Regions from separate parts of the Streptomyces sp. NPDC001832 genome, predicted to be linked through region 3. Evidence: riboswitches for the same ligand, from Rfam matches in the RefSeq annotation. Region 3 holds a riboswitch; each other region holds the start of a gene.
What was found. Region 3 has a riboswitch for cobalamin ahead of ABT115_RS00320 (cobalamin biosynthesis protein). Riboswitches for the same ligand answer to the same signal wherever they lie in the genome.
Positions count from the first base shown of each region.

Region 1: it holds a riboswitch for cobalamin, as region 3 does, so the genes downstream of both, ABT115_RS16930 (ribonucleoside-diphosphate reductase subunit alpha) here and ABT115_RS00320 (cobalamin biosynthesis protein) in region 3, are expected to answer to the same signal.
Region 2: it holds a riboswitch for cobalamin, as region 3 does, so the genes downstream of both, ABT115_RS24690 (CbtB domain-containing protein) here and ABT115_RS00320 (cobalamin biosynthesis protein) in region 3, are expected to answer to the same signal.

Region 1 covers NZ_JBEOYU010000018.1:94,219-99,286, reverse strand. The annotation lists gene ABT115_RS16950 (glycoside hydrolase family 3 protein) at 1-355, opposite strand, end outside; gene ABT115_RS16945 (GntR family transcriptional regulator) at 636-1,400, shown strand; gene ABT115_RS16940 (DUF3311 domain-containing protein) at 1,713-1,967, shown strand; gene mctP (monocarboxylate uptake permease MctP) at 1,964-3,601, shown strand; adenosylcobalamin-variant (AdoCbl-variant) riboswitch at 3,780-3,882, shown strand; gene ABT115_RS16930 (ribonucleoside-diphosphate reductase subunit alpha) at 4,034-5,068, shown strand, end outside.
Region 2 covers NZ_JBEOYU010000039.1:35,468-40,535, forward strand. The annotation lists gene ABT115_RS24680 (dihydrolipoyl dehydrogenase family protein) at 1-776, shown strand, start outside; gene ABT115_RS24685 (histidine phosphatase family protein) at 931-1,536, opposite strand; adenosylcobalamin (AdoCbl) riboswitch at 1,646-1,794, shown strand; gene ABT115_RS24690 (CbtB domain-containing protein) at 1,798-2,013, shown strand; gene ABT115_RS24695 (CbtA family protein) at 2,042-2,815, shown strand; gene ABT115_RS24700 (tetratricopeptide repeat protein) at 2,930-3,289, opposite strand; gene ABT115_RS24705 (pirin family protein) at 3,469-4,434, shown strand; gene ABT115_RS24710 (ArsR/SmtB family transcription factor) at 4,884-5,068, shown strand, end outside.
Region 3 covers NZ_JBEOYU010000001.1:57,734-62,801, forward strand. The annotation lists gene ABT115_RS00310 (inorganic phosphate transporter) at 227-1,501, shown strand; gene ABT115_RS00315 (hypothetical protein) at 1,533-1,763, shown strand; cobalamin riboswitch at 1,933-2,061, shown strand; gene ABT115_RS00320 (cobalamin biosynthesis protein) at 2,207-3,250, shown strand; gene ABT115_RS00325 (cobyric acid synthase) at 3,247-4,806, shown strand; gene cobN (cobaltochelatase subunit CobN) at 4,815-5,068, shown strand, end outside.

The DNA of each region.
Region 1 (5,068 bases), on a different contig from region 3:
CGAGCCGGCGGCCCAGCTCCCGGGCGACCGTGCGGGTCAGTGCCACTTCGTCGACGTGGCCGAGCGCGAGGTTGCCGGGGAAGGAGGAGCCGGTACGCACCTCGAGGCGGGTGACGTCACCGCCCTCCTCGTCGATCGCGACAAGCAGGGCGTCGCACTCGGCCCTGAGCTGGGCGGTGAGCGCGGCAACCTGCTCGGGCGTCTGGATGTTGCGGCCGAACAGGGCGACGGAGGCGAGGCCTTCGTCGATCCGGCGCAGCACCCAGCCCGGGGCGGTGGTGCCGGTGAATCCGGGCTGCAGGACGGCGAGGGCGTCGCGGGTGACGGTGTCCGTGGTGGATATCAGCGTGGTCATGGGGCGGTGTTATCCCTTCACGGCGCCGTCGGTGAGGCCGCTGACGGCCTTGCGCTGCAGGTGGCTCTGGAACTGGGAGCCCTAATGGTTTAGACCAGCATCGGGAGCTTGGCCTAGACCTTTAGGGGTGTCAAGGGTGTATAAGAAGTGCACTCGCGTCCGTTACAGGACCGACACCTGAGGGAGGGCGACGAGCCGTGACCGGAGCGTGCCACCATGTGAGCCGCGACAGACGGAGGAGCCGGTGACGGCAGCAACGCAGCAGTCGGGAAGGCGGGCCATGGGTGCCGACGGGGGCAGTACGGAGAACGAGACGGGCGCGGCCACGCGGACGGCGCGTGTCCCGAAGTACTACCGACTGAAGCGACATCTCCTCGACATGACGGACACCATGCCGCCGGGCACCCCCGTGCCACCGGAGCGGACCCTGGCCGCCGAGTTCGACACCTCGCGCACGACCGTGCGCCAGGCGCTCCAAGAGCTCGTCGTCGAGGGCCGGCTGGAGCGCATCCAGGGCAAGGGCACCTTCGTCGCCAAGCCAAAGGTCTCGCAGGCCCTGCAACTCACCTCGTACACCGAGGACATGCGCGCCCAAGGACTCGAACCTACGTCCCAGTTGCTGGACATCGGCTACGTCACGGCGGACGAGACGCTCGCCGGGCTGCTCGACATCACGGCCGGTGGGCGAGTGCTGCGGATCGAACGGCTGCGGCTCGCCAGCGGGGAGCCGATGGCGATCGAGACCACCCACCTTTCGGCCAAACGCTTTCCGGCGCTGCGTCGTTCGCTGGTGAAGTACACCTCGCTCTACACCGCGCTGGCAGAGGTGTACGACGTCCGGCTGGCCGAGGCCGAGGAGACCATCGAGACCTCGCTCGCCACCCCGCGGGAGGCCGGACTGCTCGGTACGGATGTGGGCCTGCCGATGCTGATGCTGTCCCGTCACTCGCTCGACGGGCGGGGCGAGCCGGTGGAGTGGGTGCGCTCGGTCTACCGGGGCGACCGGTACAAGTTCGTGGCGCGTCTGAAGCGGCCGACGGACTGAATCCGGGTGCACCGGTCGAGTGGTCCCGGCCACCGCACCCTGCGTACAACCGTCGCGGTCCTGTGGAATCCACTGCTCCACGGGGGCCGTTCACGCACCTTGATACGGACCAAGTGTCGTACGTTTGACGGCATTTTGAACATGCGCGCCTGCTCACGGGACCGTTGTCGGACCGCAATGCGGACAGGGGGTGACGGTGACCGGAAGCCTCCCCTAGATTTCCTGCGCATCAGGCCGACCGGCGAATGAGGGACGCCCCCGTTTGCCGGTCGGTATCACACCAGGTGATCAGCGAGGGGACGGAGTCGCCGCATGCCAGCAGACCCAGAAGGAAAGCCACCCACCATCACACCCGTGCGGGTGGTCATCGCCCTCTGTCTCATCGCGCCGTTCGTGGCGATGCTCTGGGTGAGTTCGTATGCGAAGGTGGACCCCACCTTCATCGGTATTCCGTTCTTCTACTGGTACCAGATGCTCTGGGTGCTGATCTCCACCGCACTCACGACGATCGCGTACAAGCTGTGGCAGCGTGACCAGCGCGCCCGCAAGGGGGGTGCGTCGGCATGAAGGACGGCGTGAACGGCGTCGCGCTCGGCGTCTTCATCTTCTTCTTCCTGGCCGTCACGGTCATGGGCTTCCTGGCGGCGCGTTGGCGGAAGGCCGAGAACGACGCCAGTCTCGACGAATGGGGCCTGGGCGGACGGTCGTTCGGCACCTGGGTCACCTGGTTCCTGCTCGGCGGCGACCTGTACACCGCGTACACCTTCGTCGCCGTTCCCGCGGCGATCTACGCGGCGGGCGCGGCAGGCTTCTTCGCGGTGCCGTACACCATCCTCGTGTACCCACTGATCTTCACCTTCCTGCCGCGGCTGTGGTCGGTCTCGCACAAGCACGGGTACGTGACCACCTCGGACTTCGTCCGCGGGCGCTTCGGCTCGAAGGGGCTCTCGCTGGCGGTCGCCGTCACGGGCCTCCTCGCCACAATGCCGTACATCGCGCTCCAACTCGTCGGCATCCAGGCGGTACTGGACGTGATGGGCGTCGGCGGTGGCGAGAACACCCACTGGTTCGTCAAGGACCTGCCGCTGCTGATCGCGTTCGCGGTGCTCGCCGCGTACACCTACTCGTCCGGTCTGCGGGCGCCCGCGCTCATCGCGTTCGTCAAGGACGGACTGATCTACCTGGTCATCGCGGTGGCAATCATCTACATCCCGATCAAGCTCGGCGGCTTCGACGACATCTTCGCCAAGGCGAGCGATGCGTTCTCCCAGACCAACCCGGCAACCGGCAAGCCGCGCGGTGCGCTCGCGCCTGGTGAGGCGGGCCAATGGGGTTACGCCACACTCGCGTTGGGTTCGGCGCTGGCACTCTTCATGTATCCGCACTCGATCACGGCGACGCTCTCCAGCCGCAGCCGCAATGTGATCCGGCGCAACACCACGATCCTGCCGTTGTACTCGCTGATGCTGGGCCTGCTGGCGCTGCTCGGCTTCATGGCGATCGCCGCCGGTATCAAGGTGGACAACGGGCAGTTGGCCATCCCCCAGCTGTTCGAGAACATGTTCCCGGACTGGTTCGCGGGCGTGGCATTCGCCGCCATCGGCATCGGCGCGCTGGTGCCTGCCGCAATCATGTCGATCGCCGCAGCAAACCTCTTCACCCGCAACATCTACAAGGACTTCCTGAAGCCGGACGCGACCCCGGAGCAGGAGACCAAGGTCTCCAAGCTGGTGTCGCTGCTGGTGAAGGTCGGCGCGCTCGCCTTCGTCCTCGCCATGGACAAGACGGTCGCGATCAACTTCCAACTGCTGGGCGGGATCTGGATCCTCCAGACGATGCCGGCCCTGGTCGGTGGCCTGTTCACCCGCTGGTTCCACCGCTGGGCGCTACTCGCGGGCTGGGTGGTCGGCATGGTGTACGGGACGGTGGCCGCGTACGGGGTCGCCAGCCCGACCCAGGCGCACTTCGGCGGGTCGTCCAATGAGATCCCGGGCATCGGCGAGATCGGCTACATCGGTCTGACCGCGTTCGTGTTGAACGCGGTGGTGACGGTGGTGCTCACCTTCGTCCTGAACGCAGTGAAGGCACCCGCAGGAATCGACGAGACCTCCCCGGCCGACTACACGGCCGACGCGGGCGACCCGGGCGTCCAGGCGGAGCTCCCGCCGGCCACGGCGGGGGCGCCGAGCGGCGTCCACTGAAGACCGCTCCTACGGCCCGATGACGGCCCGTCGCGCCCCCTTCAGCGGGGTGTGGCGGGCCGTCCGTCTGCTCCGACGGGGGATCGCACGGCTTGTCCCGTCGGCTCGACATCCGTTACACGACACAACATGTGGGGGCCGTCTCATCCCGCAGCCCCCACATGTATGCTCGTGCTCGCTGTCGCCGCAGGGAAATCCGGTGCAAATCCGGAACTGTCCCGCAACGGTGTATTCGGTGTGCTTTTACACACCATCGAGTAAGTCCGAGGACCTGCCGACAGCGCATCCGGCTCGACCGAACCGGATGCCAGACGTCCGGGCCTCGCGGATGGGCCGGTGGACGCCGTAATGAGTGCTGCCCGACGCGGGCCCGCCTCTGCCCGGCTGCCCCCGTTCCCCGCCGGCCCCGAGCCGAGCGAGGGAGAGCACCACGTGACCATCGCGCCAGCCGATCCGGCTTCAGCCGCCGTGTCCGAAGCGGCCGATTCCGAGGGAACCGCACACGACGGACCGGGGGCCGCACTGCTGCGGACCCTGACCGGCCTCACCGTCGATCTGCCCGACACCGACCCCGGTCGCGTCGCCGCCGCCGCGCTGCGCGGCCGTAACGCCCGGTCGGACGAGGCGGAGTTGCGCTCGCTGGCCACGGAGGCCGCCGCAGGGCTGATCTCCGAGGACCCCGCCTACTCCCGGCTCGCGGCCAGGCTGCTTACCCGCACCATCGCGGACGAGGCGTCCGGCCAGGGCGCGGTCTCGTTCTCCGCCTCGGTCGCCGTCGGACACCGCGAGGGCCTGATCGCGGACCGTACCGCCGAGTTCGTCGCGCTGCACGCGGCCGCACTCGACGCGCTGGTGGAACGTTCGCTCGCCGACGGCGCCGACGACCGCTTCGGCTACTTCGGGCTGCGGACCCTGCACAGCCGATATCTGCTGCGCCACCCGCACACCCGTCAGGTCATCGAGACGCCCCAGCACTTCATGCTGCGCGTCGCGGCCGGGCTGGCCGAGGACGATTCGGAGCGCGCCGTGGACGAAGTCGCTTCGCTGTACGGCCTGATGAACCGCCTCGACTACCTCCCCTCCTCCCCCACGCTCTTCAACTCCGGCACCCGGCACCCGCAGATGTCCTCCTGCTATCTGCTGGACTCCCCGCTCGACGAGCTCGACTCGATCTACGACCGCTACCACCAGGTGGCCCGGCTCTCGAAGCACGCGGGCGGCATCGGTCTCCCGTACTCCCGTATCCGCGCCCGCGGTTCGCTGATCCGTGGCACCAACGGGCACTCCAACGGCATCGTGCCGTTCCTGAAGACGCTCGACGCCTCCGTCGCCGCGGTCAACCAGGGTGGCCGCCGCAAGGGCGCCGCCGCCGTCTACCTGGAGACCTGGCACGCGGACATCGAGGAGTTCCTGGAGCTGCGCGACAACACGGGTGAGGACCAGCGTCGTACGCACAACCTCAACCTG
Region 2 (5,068 bases), on a different contig from region 3:
GCGAGCTGGTCGCACAGGCACTGGCGGAGGCGGGCGCGGACATTCGTACCGGAACCTCGGCGACCTCCGTACGGCGCACGGCCCCGGACGGGCCGGTCACTGTGGAGCTCGGGAACGGGGAGCGCGTCGAGGCCGACGAAATCCTTTTCGCCACCGGCCGCGCTCCGCGCACCGATGACATCGGGCTGGAAACGGTGGGCCTGAAGCCCGGCTCCTGGCTCAGCGTCGACGACAGCTGCCGCGTCGACGGCACCACCTGGCTCTACGCGGTCGGCGACGTCAACCACCGCGCACTCCTCACCCACCAGGGCAAGTACCAGGCGCGCATCGCGGGAGCGGCGATCGCCGCACGCGCCGCGGGCGCGCCGCTACCGGAGACCGACCGTTGGGGCGCCCACGCGGCCACCGCCGACCACGCGGCCGTCCCGCAGGTCGTCTTCACCGACCCCGAGGCCGCATCGGTCGGCCTCACCCTCGCCCAGGCCGAGCAGACCGGCCACCGCGTCCGCGCCGTCGACCACGACCTTGCCGCGGTGGCGGGCTCCAGCCTGTACGCGGATGGCTACCGCGGCCGCGCCCGCATGATCGTGGACCTCGACCGGGAGATCCTGCTCGGTGTCACCTTCGTCGGACCGGGCATCGGCGAACTGCTGCACTCGGCGACGATCGCGGTCGCGGGCGAGGTCCCCATCGGCCGGCTATGGCACGCGGTCCCGGCGTATCCGACGATCAGCGAGGTCTGGCTGCGCCTGCTGGAGGCGTACCGGGACGCGTAGGGTCCGGCCCGCCCGTCTCCAGCAGCTCCTCGGGCGGGGTGGCATTCGTACCGACCGTTGACGACGGCCGCGAGCGCGCGCAAGACCGTCGCCGCCAGCAGCCCGACGAAGAGCCCGGCCGGCACACCGAGCGCCGCCGCGCCGAGCCCGATCGTCAGTGGGCTGCGGGAGGACGTCGGCCGCCCGCAGCGGGGGACAGCGGCTGCCCACAGCGCAGGTTCCACCGTCCGGACCGGCCGTTGAGCGCGGTCAGTGTCAGCGGCGCGACGTCCAGCCGCCAGAATGCCTCCGTCGGCAGCGCGAGCGCCCGTACGATCAACGCCCGCACCACCGCAGGCTCGACGACCCCCAGTACAGGGCCGCTCTCCTTGACGTGCAGCGACTCCAGCCATTGGCCGGTCCGGGCGCAGAACTTCAACAATGATTCGCCGCCGTGCGGAGCCGCCGAAGAATCGGTCGTCCAGGCCGACACGGCCTCCGGCTCGCGCCCGCTCACCTTCGACAGCCGCTGCCCGCTCCATCGGCCCATGTCCCATCCACGCAGGGCGAGTTCGGGCTCAGTGCGCAGCCCCAGTGCGTCGGCGGTCCCGGTGCACCGCTCGGACGGCCCGCACACATATCTGTCGGCCGCAGGCACCGCTGCCGCAGTGGCCCGGGCCTGCCGGATCCCGGCTGCGTCGAGCGGAGCGTCACCGTCGAAGCGGGCCTCGCGCAGCGCAGCGTTGAGCGCCGGTGAGATCAACATCACCTGTACCGTCATGACCGGGTCAACTCCCTGAACTAATGGCCCCCGAGTGTGCCCACCATGGCATCCGGGCATTCCGGCCCCGCCGACGGCACCATGGCCGCGCCTGCTCCCAGGCGGTATCGTCCGATGAGCATGACGAAGGTGTGACGGAAGTCCGGTGAGAATCCGGCACGGTCGCGCCACTGTGAACCCGTACCCGTACGGGAAGTCAGACCCAGCACCTTCGTCTCAGGCACCACGATCGGGACGCGTGTTCCCTCAGGAGGTTCTGCCATGGCACAGACTGCTGCCCCCGCCACCGCCGTACCAGCAATCACCCCCATCTCCCTGAAGGCCATTGCCCCTTGGGCGGTCTTCTTCGGCATCCTCATGCTCGTACTGCTGTACTTCGTCGGCGCCGAGCAGGGCGCCACTGCGGTCATCTCCGGCGAAGGTGTCCACGAGTGGGTCCACGACGCTCGCCACCTTCTCGGTTTCCCCTGCCACTGACGTACCGTCCGATCCAGGGGAAATCCGTATGAACCACATATCTGTCAGAGCCCTGCTCGTCCGGGGCATGCTGGCCGGCCTTGCCGCGGGCGCGCTCGCTCTGGTCGTCGCCTACTTCCTCGGCGAGTCCCCGGTGGACGCGGCCATCGCTCTCGAGCAGGCGCACAGTCATGACCACGGCGGCGGCGAGGAACTTGTCAGCCGCACCATGCAGTCCACCGCCGGCCTTGCCACCGGCGTGCTCGTCTTCGGTGTGGCGATCGGCGGCATCGCCGCCCTCGCCTTCTGTTACGCCCTCGGCCGGATCGGCAGATTCGGCCCGCGGGCCACGGCCGCCCTGATCGCGGGAGCGGCTCTGCTGGCGGTGTACATTGTGCCGTTCCTCAAGTACCCGGCCAACCCGCCTGCCGTCGGTAACCACGACACGATCGGCCGACGCACTGCCCTGTTCTTCCTGATGGTCGCCCTCAGCGTGCTGCTGGCCGTCACCGCCGTCATCCTCGGCAAGCGGCTGGCTCCTCGCCTGGGCAACTGGAACGCGACGATCGCCGCATCCGTCGGCTATGTACTCGTGATCGGACTCGCGTACGCGTTCCTGCCTTCGTTCGACGAGGTCGGAAAGGACTTCCCGGCCGGCCTGCTATGGGAGTTCCGCCTGGCCACGGTCGCCGTGCAGGCCACTTACTGGATCACCTTCGGCCTTTTCTTCGGCTGGCTGACGGAACGGCTCCTCGTGCCGAGGACCGACTCCGTCAGGACCGGAAACGGTGCAGCGAACCGGCCTGCCACGGCGGCCGGCTGACCGAAGTACCACTGATCACCGGAAGACATCGGAACCCGCCGGGAGCCTCCCGGCGGGTTCCGCGCTACTACTAGGGCGTGTTTCGAAAGTCCCGTCCGGCCGGGGACAGAAGACCTAGCGCCCCGTCCGGTACGCGTCGAAGTCGCCGGAGAACGCCGCCGCCATCCGCAGATGACCGGTCGCCTCCGCGTTCCGCCCCTGGCGCTCAAGCGTGCGGCCGAGCATCAGCCGCGCATAGTGCTCCACCGGGTCGCGCTCCAGAACCGCCCGCAGCTCCGCCTCGGCCCTGCCGAGCCGAGCCGAGTGGTAGTAGGCCCGTGCCAGCAGCAGACGCGGGGAGACCTGCTCCGGCACCTCCTCGACCAGGTCTTCCAGAATCCGGGCCGCGGTCATGTATTGCTTCGCTTCGAAAAACATCTGCGCACGGTCCCAGCGGTCGGCGGCCGTACCGAACTCGAAATAGCTCTCACTCACTTGATCTCCTCGTTCACGGACCGTCCTGGGATCGCTCCGGCCCGTCCAGCCACTCATCACGGCTGCATGCTCAGCTGTGCGTCTCAGTCACCGGAACATGGCACACTGGTTGAATATTCCACTAAATTATCGGCGTGGGTACCGACACCCCGGACCCGCACGGGAATAGGTTGAGCGCCATGAGTAATCTCGATCGCCAGGCCACACTCTCCGTCTGCGGAGGACGGGGCTTCGTCGTCGCCGAGCCCGTTCGTGAACTCCTCACCCCGCGCAATGTCCGGCTGGGCGAGTCCACCGAGGTCCGCAGGCTGCTGCCCAACCTGGGTCGCCGGATGGTCGGCGCGTGGGCCTTTGTCGATCACTACGGCCCCGACGACATCGCCGGCGAACCAGGGATGCAAGTACCGCCCCACCCCCACATGGGCCTGCAGACGGTGAGCTGGCTGCACGACGGCGAAGTCCTGCATCGGGACAGCGTCGGCAGTCTCCGCACGATCCGCCCGCGCGAGCTGGGACTGATGACCTCCGGTCGGGCCATCAGCCACTCCGAGGAGAGTCCGAAGTCGCATGCCAGGTTTCTGCACGGTGCCCAGCTCTGGGTCGCCCTGCCGGACGCGCACCGCTACGTCGAGCCGCATTTCCAGCACCACACCGAACTGCCGGCCATCACCGCCCCTGGCCTCGCCGCCACTCTGATCCTGGGCGAACTCGACGGCGCCACCTCTCCCGGCACCGCATACACCCCGATCGTCGGCGCGGACCTGGCTCTGTCCGGCGGTGCCGAGGTCCGTCTGCCGCTCGAACCGGACTTCGAGTACGCGGTGCTTTCGATGTCCGGCCAGGCCGAGGTCGACGGCGTACCCGTGCTGCCCGGTTCCATGCTCTACCTCGGCTGCGGCCGCACCGAACTCCCCTTGCGCGCAAACACCGACGCGGGCCTCATGCTCCTCGGCGGCGAGCCCTTCGAGGAGGAGATCGTCATGTGGTGGAACTTCATCGGGCGGTCGTCGGAAGAGATCGTACAGGCGCGCCGGGACTGGATGGAAGGCCGACGATTCGGCGAGGTGCAGGGGTACGACGGCGCTCCGCTGCCCGCTCCCGAACTGCCGAAGGTGCCGCTGAAGCCTCGGGGAAACAGGCGCTGACCTGCGAAGATGCCTGCCTGTCCGGTCGCCGGATGGGTAGGCTGTTCGTGAGGCCTTGCCTCCGTCCTGCCGACGCTCGGTGGCGCGGCGGCTGGCCCCCCGGAGGGGTCGACTGAGGCGACCGCCAATCCAAAGTGTGGTCGTCTGTGAGCAGCTGTAGGCGTCCTCTTGCTGACCCAATGCTGACTTTGCTGACGCATTGTCAGGTTTGAGCGCGCGGATGCGGTCCGCCGCCCTGGTGATGTCGATCGCGGACAGACCGGCCTCTGACCCGGGACGAGCTCCCCTCCCGCGAGGTGACCAAGGCTATAGCAGGATGCTGAATTGCGAAATTTTGCAATTAGTTAGATGCTGTATTGGCTGTGCTCGCAGGTAGCCGCGGGCACAGCTTCTGTGGGTCTCACACGGTGGGGCTCTGCGAGGGAAGTTGAGGAGTCGTCACGGTTCCGCTGTATCAGGCGAAGGCGGAGTTCTTCCGGATGCTGGGGCATCCTGTGCGGATCCGGGTGTTGGAGTTGTTGCAGGACGGGCCGACGCCGGTGCGCGAGCTGCTGGCCGCGATCGAGGTGGAGCCCTCCAGCCTGTCGCAGCAGCTGGCGGTGCTGCGCCGCTCGGGGATCGTCACGTCCACCCG
Region 3 (5,068 bases):
AGGCGAACGGGCATTCGGTCGACCCATCAAAGAAGTTAATAAAAGGTCAATTGGGTCAGAATTAGGTGCGATTAGGACATATGCCCGACCGCGCTACCCTGCGAAGGGCGAACAGAACAACCCGGATACAGCTGGAGACACCACAGCGCCCCGCTCAGTTCATCTTCCGTTCATCCAGGTTGACTACGGTCCACGTGCCAATGACGTCGAACGATTGCCTGGGTAAATGGAACACATCACGCTGCTGCTCGCGATTGTGATCGCGACAGCTCTAGTGTTCGATTTCACGAACGGTTTCCATGACACCGCCAACGCGATGGCGACCACCATCTCGACCGGCGCACTCAAACCGAAGACAGCGGTGGCCATGTCCGCCGTGCTCAACCTCGTCGGCGCGTTCCTGTCGGTGGAGGTCGCCAAGACGATCTCCGGCGGGATCATCAACGAGGACGGGCTGCAAACAGAAGTCATCTTCGCGGCACTCGTCGGCGCCATCCTGTGGAATCTGCTGACCTGGCTGGTCGGACTTCCGTCCAGCTCCTCGCACGCCCTGTTCGGCGGCCTGATCGGTGCGGCGGTGATGTCGTCGGGCTGGTCCTCGGTCAACGGCGACACCGTCGTCACCAAGGTGCTGATCCCCGCGGTCGCCGCCCCGATCGTCGCCGGTCTGGCCGCGCTGCTGGCCACCAGGCTCACGTACCGGATCGGCGGGAAGATTCGCGACGGCGCCCAGGAGAAGGCCACCGCCAAGGGCTACCGCGCCGGTCAGATCGCCTCGGCCGGACTGGTCTCCCTCGCCCACGGCACCAACGACGCGCAGAAGACCATGGGCATCATCACCCTGGCCCTGGTCACCGGTGGAGTCCTGCAGCCCGACTCCGACCCGCCGGTCTGGGTCATCGTCTGCGCCGGTTCGGCCATCGCACTCGGCACCTACCTGGGCGGCTGGCGCATCATCCGCACCATGGGCAGCGGCATCACCGACCTCAAGCCGCCGCAGGGATTCGCCGCCCAGACCAGTGCTGCCACGGTCATCCTGGCCTCCTCGCACCTCGGCTTCTCCCTCTCCACCACCCAGGCCTGCTCCGGCGCCGTGATGGGCGCGGGCCTCGGCCGCCAGGGCGGTGTGGTCCGCTGGTCCACCGTCACCCGGATGTTCGTCGCCTGGGGTCTGACCCTGCCGGCCGCGGGCCTGGTCGGCGCGGGTGCGGAAGTCCTCACCGAGCAGGGCACCTGGGGTGTCGTGGTCGTCGCGGCGCTGCTCATCGTGGGCTCCGGGGCGATCTGGCTGGTATCGCGCCGCAAGCCGGTCGGCCACGGCGATGTCGCGCACACGGGCGGCGACGCCGAGCCCGTCGACGCCGCCACCGCGGCCACCGCGGCCATCGCGGCCGTCAGCCCGCCGCTCACCGCGGCGCAGGCAGCGGCCCAGGACCTCAGTGCCACCATTCCGGCTCCGGCCGGAACCACCCAGGACCCGGCGCGAACCGCCACCGTCTAGGCCGCCTAGGCCGGCCGTCTAAGGATTCAGCATGAACATCGACTGGGCAGCCCTCGGCTCCGTCTTCGGCGTCTCCCTCGTCGTCACCGTCGCGCTGGTGGGCCTCTTCACCCTGGGCATCGTCGGTCTCTCCAAGCAGCCCGAACCTGAGGCGCAGGGCGGCTCCGGCGGCTCGCTGCTGCTGGCCCGCGCCGGCGGGTACGTCTGCTTCGCGCTGTGCGCCGCGGCGGTCGCGTACGGGATCTATCTGATCGTCGCCTGAGCATCTTCCTCGCGCTCCTTGACGGGCCGGACACGACGTGTGTCCGGCCCGTCTTGGTGTGCCCGGCCCGATGTGGGGCTCAGCACACCGCACCGCCACAGGTCAACAGCAGGTTGACGGGCGTTCGCGGAGCGTGGTGGACTGCCGGAGCCAATTACGACGACAGCAGAGGAAGCCGGTGCGAATCCGGCGCGGTCCCGCCACTGTCACCGGGGAGCAGTCCCCCACACCGGAAGTCACGGCCCGCGCGAGCGGGCTGGAAGGCCGGGGGAACTGCGGATCCGGGAGCCAGGAGACTCTCGTCGCCGGTCACGTCGAACCAGGGCGCGGACCCTGAGTGAGGACATATCGCCATGCCTGGCTGCCGTGCGTCCGTTGCTGTGGCGCTCTCGACGAGAGCCGCCTGTACGAAGCTCCTTCGAGGCGTAACGGCCGGTTGAGCCGTGCGTGCCGACCGCATTTTCGCGTACGGCGCCACGGCCGGTCTGATCGGCGATCTGCTGCTCGGTGACCCCCGCAGGGGGCATCCGGTCGCCGCCTTCGGGCGGGTCGCGGCAGGCGTCGAGCGCCGTCTCTGGCGCGACCACCGCGGGTCGGGCGCGCTGCACACGCTCGTCTGCGCCGGAGGCGCCGCAAGTGGTGCCGCGCTGATCACCCGTGCCGTGCGCAGCCACCCCGCCGCCTCCGTCGCACTGACCGCGGCCGCCACCTGGTCCGTCGTCGGCGGTACGTCCCTGGGGCGTGAGGCCCGGACTATCGCGGGCGCCCTGGCCGCCGGTGACATCGATTCGGCCCGCGAGCGGCTGCCGCATCTGTGCGGACGCGACCCGCAGTCTCTCGACGGACCGCAGATCGCCCGTGCCGTGGTGGAATCCGTGGCCGAGAACACCTCGGACGCCGTGGTCGGCGCCCTGGTGTGGGGTGCGCTGGCCGGTGTGCCCGGGCTCGTCGGCTTCCGGGCCGCGAACACCCTCGACGCCATGGTCGGCCACAAATCGCCACGCCACCGACGCTACGGCTGGGCTTCGGCCCGCCTGGACGACCTCGCGGGCTGGCCGGGTGCCCGGCTCACAGCCCTGCTCACCGTGGCCGCCGGGGGGCGGCCACGTGGAGCGGCGGGGGCGTGGCGGGCAGACGCGGCCAAGCACCCGAGCCCCAACGCGGGCCCGGTGGAGGCCTCGTTCGCGGGTGCGCTCGGCGTACGGCTCGGCGGGACCCTGGCGTACGGCGGTCGGGTCGAACACCGCCCCGTCCTCAACGGGGAGACGGGCCGGGCGGTGGAGACCGAGGACATCGAACGCGCGGTACGGCTGTCGCGCCGGGTGAGTGCGCTGGCCCTCGGCATGTGTGTGGCGGGACGACTGGGTGCGGGCCTCGTCGCGAGACGGATCGCAGCACGTCGGTCCGCAGGACGTCGGGTCACAGGACTTCAGGTCACGGGACGTCGGATGGCAGGACGTCGGATCGCAGGACGGAGACGGACATGAGCGGCGGGCTGCTGGTCGCCGGAACCACCTCGGACGCGGGCAAGAGCGTCGTCACGGCAGGTATCTGCCGCTGGCTCGTACGGCGGGGCGTGAAGGTGGCGCCCTTCAAGGCGCAGAACATGTCGCTGAACTCGTTCGTCACCCGCGAGGGCGCCGAGATCGGGCGCGCCCAGGCCATGCAGGCCCAGGCCGCCCGGGTGGAGCCGACCGCGCTGATGAACCCGGTCCTGCTCAAGCCCGGCAGCGACCGCTCCAGCCAGGTCGTCCTGATGGGCAGACCGGTGGGCGAGATGAGCGCACGCGGCTACCACGGCGGCAGGCAGGAAGCGCTGCTCGGCACGGTCGTGGACTGTCTCGAGCAGCTTCGGGGCACGCATGACGCAGTGATCTGCGAGGGGGCGGGCAGTCCGGCCGAGATCAATCTGCGGCGCACGGACATCGTGAACATGGGCATCGCACGGACGGCACGCTTTCCGGTGGTGGTCGTCGGCGACATCGACCGCGGCGGCGTCTTCGCCTCGTTCTTCGGCACCACGGCGCTGCTCGACGCCGAGGACCAGTCGCTGATCGCCGGATACCTCGTCAACAAGTTCCGCGGCGATGTGTCGCTGCTGGAGCCGGGGCTGGAGATGCTGCGCCAGATCACCGGGAGGCAGACGTACGGGGTGCTGCCCTTCGCCCATGGCCTCGGGATCGACGAGGAGGACGGTCTGAGACCCGCTTTCAAAAACAGCACAGCGCTGCGCGGAGCCGGAGGCGAATCGGTTGTCGCGCCGCCGCACGGCGACAAAGTGCTGCGCGTCGCGGTGTGCGCCGTACCCCTGATGTCGAACTTCACCGATGTGGACGCGCTGGCCGCCGAACCGGGCGTCGTCGTCCGGTTCGTGGACCGCGCGGAGGAGCTGGCCGACGCCGACCTCGTCATCGTCCCGGGCACCCGCGGCACCGTGAAGGCACTGGCCTGGCTGCGCGAGCTCGGCCTCGCCGATGCCCTGGTGCGGCGCGCCGCCGAGGGCCGGCCGGTCCTCGGCATCTGCGGTGGCTTCCAGATCCTCGGTGAACACATCGAGGACGAGGTCGAGTCGAGGGCCGGGCACGTCGACGGCCTCGGCCTGCTGCCCGTACGCATCCGCTTCGACCGCGAGAAGACCCTCGCCCGTCCCGTCGGCGAGGCGCTCGGCGCCCCCGTCGAGGGGTACGAGATCCACCACGGCGTCGCAGACGTACACGGCGGGGAAGGGTTCATCTCCGATGGCCGAGGTCGCAGCCTGGACGGCTGCCGGGCCGGCGCCGTGTGGGGCACCCACTGGCACGGCTCACTGGAGAGCGACGAATTCCGCCGCCGCTTCCTGGCCGAGGTCGCGCGGGCGGCCGGCCGGCGTTTCGTCCCCGCCCCCGGCACCAGCTTCGCCGCGCTGCGCGAGGAACAGCTCGACCGCCTCGGCGACCTCATCGAAGAACACGCCGACACCGACGCACTGCTGCGGCTCATCGAGTCGGGCGCACCGTCAGGACTTCCCTTCATCGCCCCCGGAGCACCTGGAGCACACGCATGAATGCCCCTATGAGCACCGTGCTGTTGCTGTCGACCGCCGACACGGACCTCCTCGCCGCCCGTGCCTGCGGCGCGCCGTACAGGATCGGCAACCCCACCCGCGTCGACGCCCACGACGACCTCCCCGCGCTGATCGAGGGCTCCTGCGTCGCCGTCGTCCGTCTCCTCGGCGGTAAGCGCGCCTGGGAGGACGGGCTGGCCGTCCTCAAGGCGTCCGGCATCCCGACCGTGCTGCTGGGCGGCGAGGCCGTGCCGGACGCGGA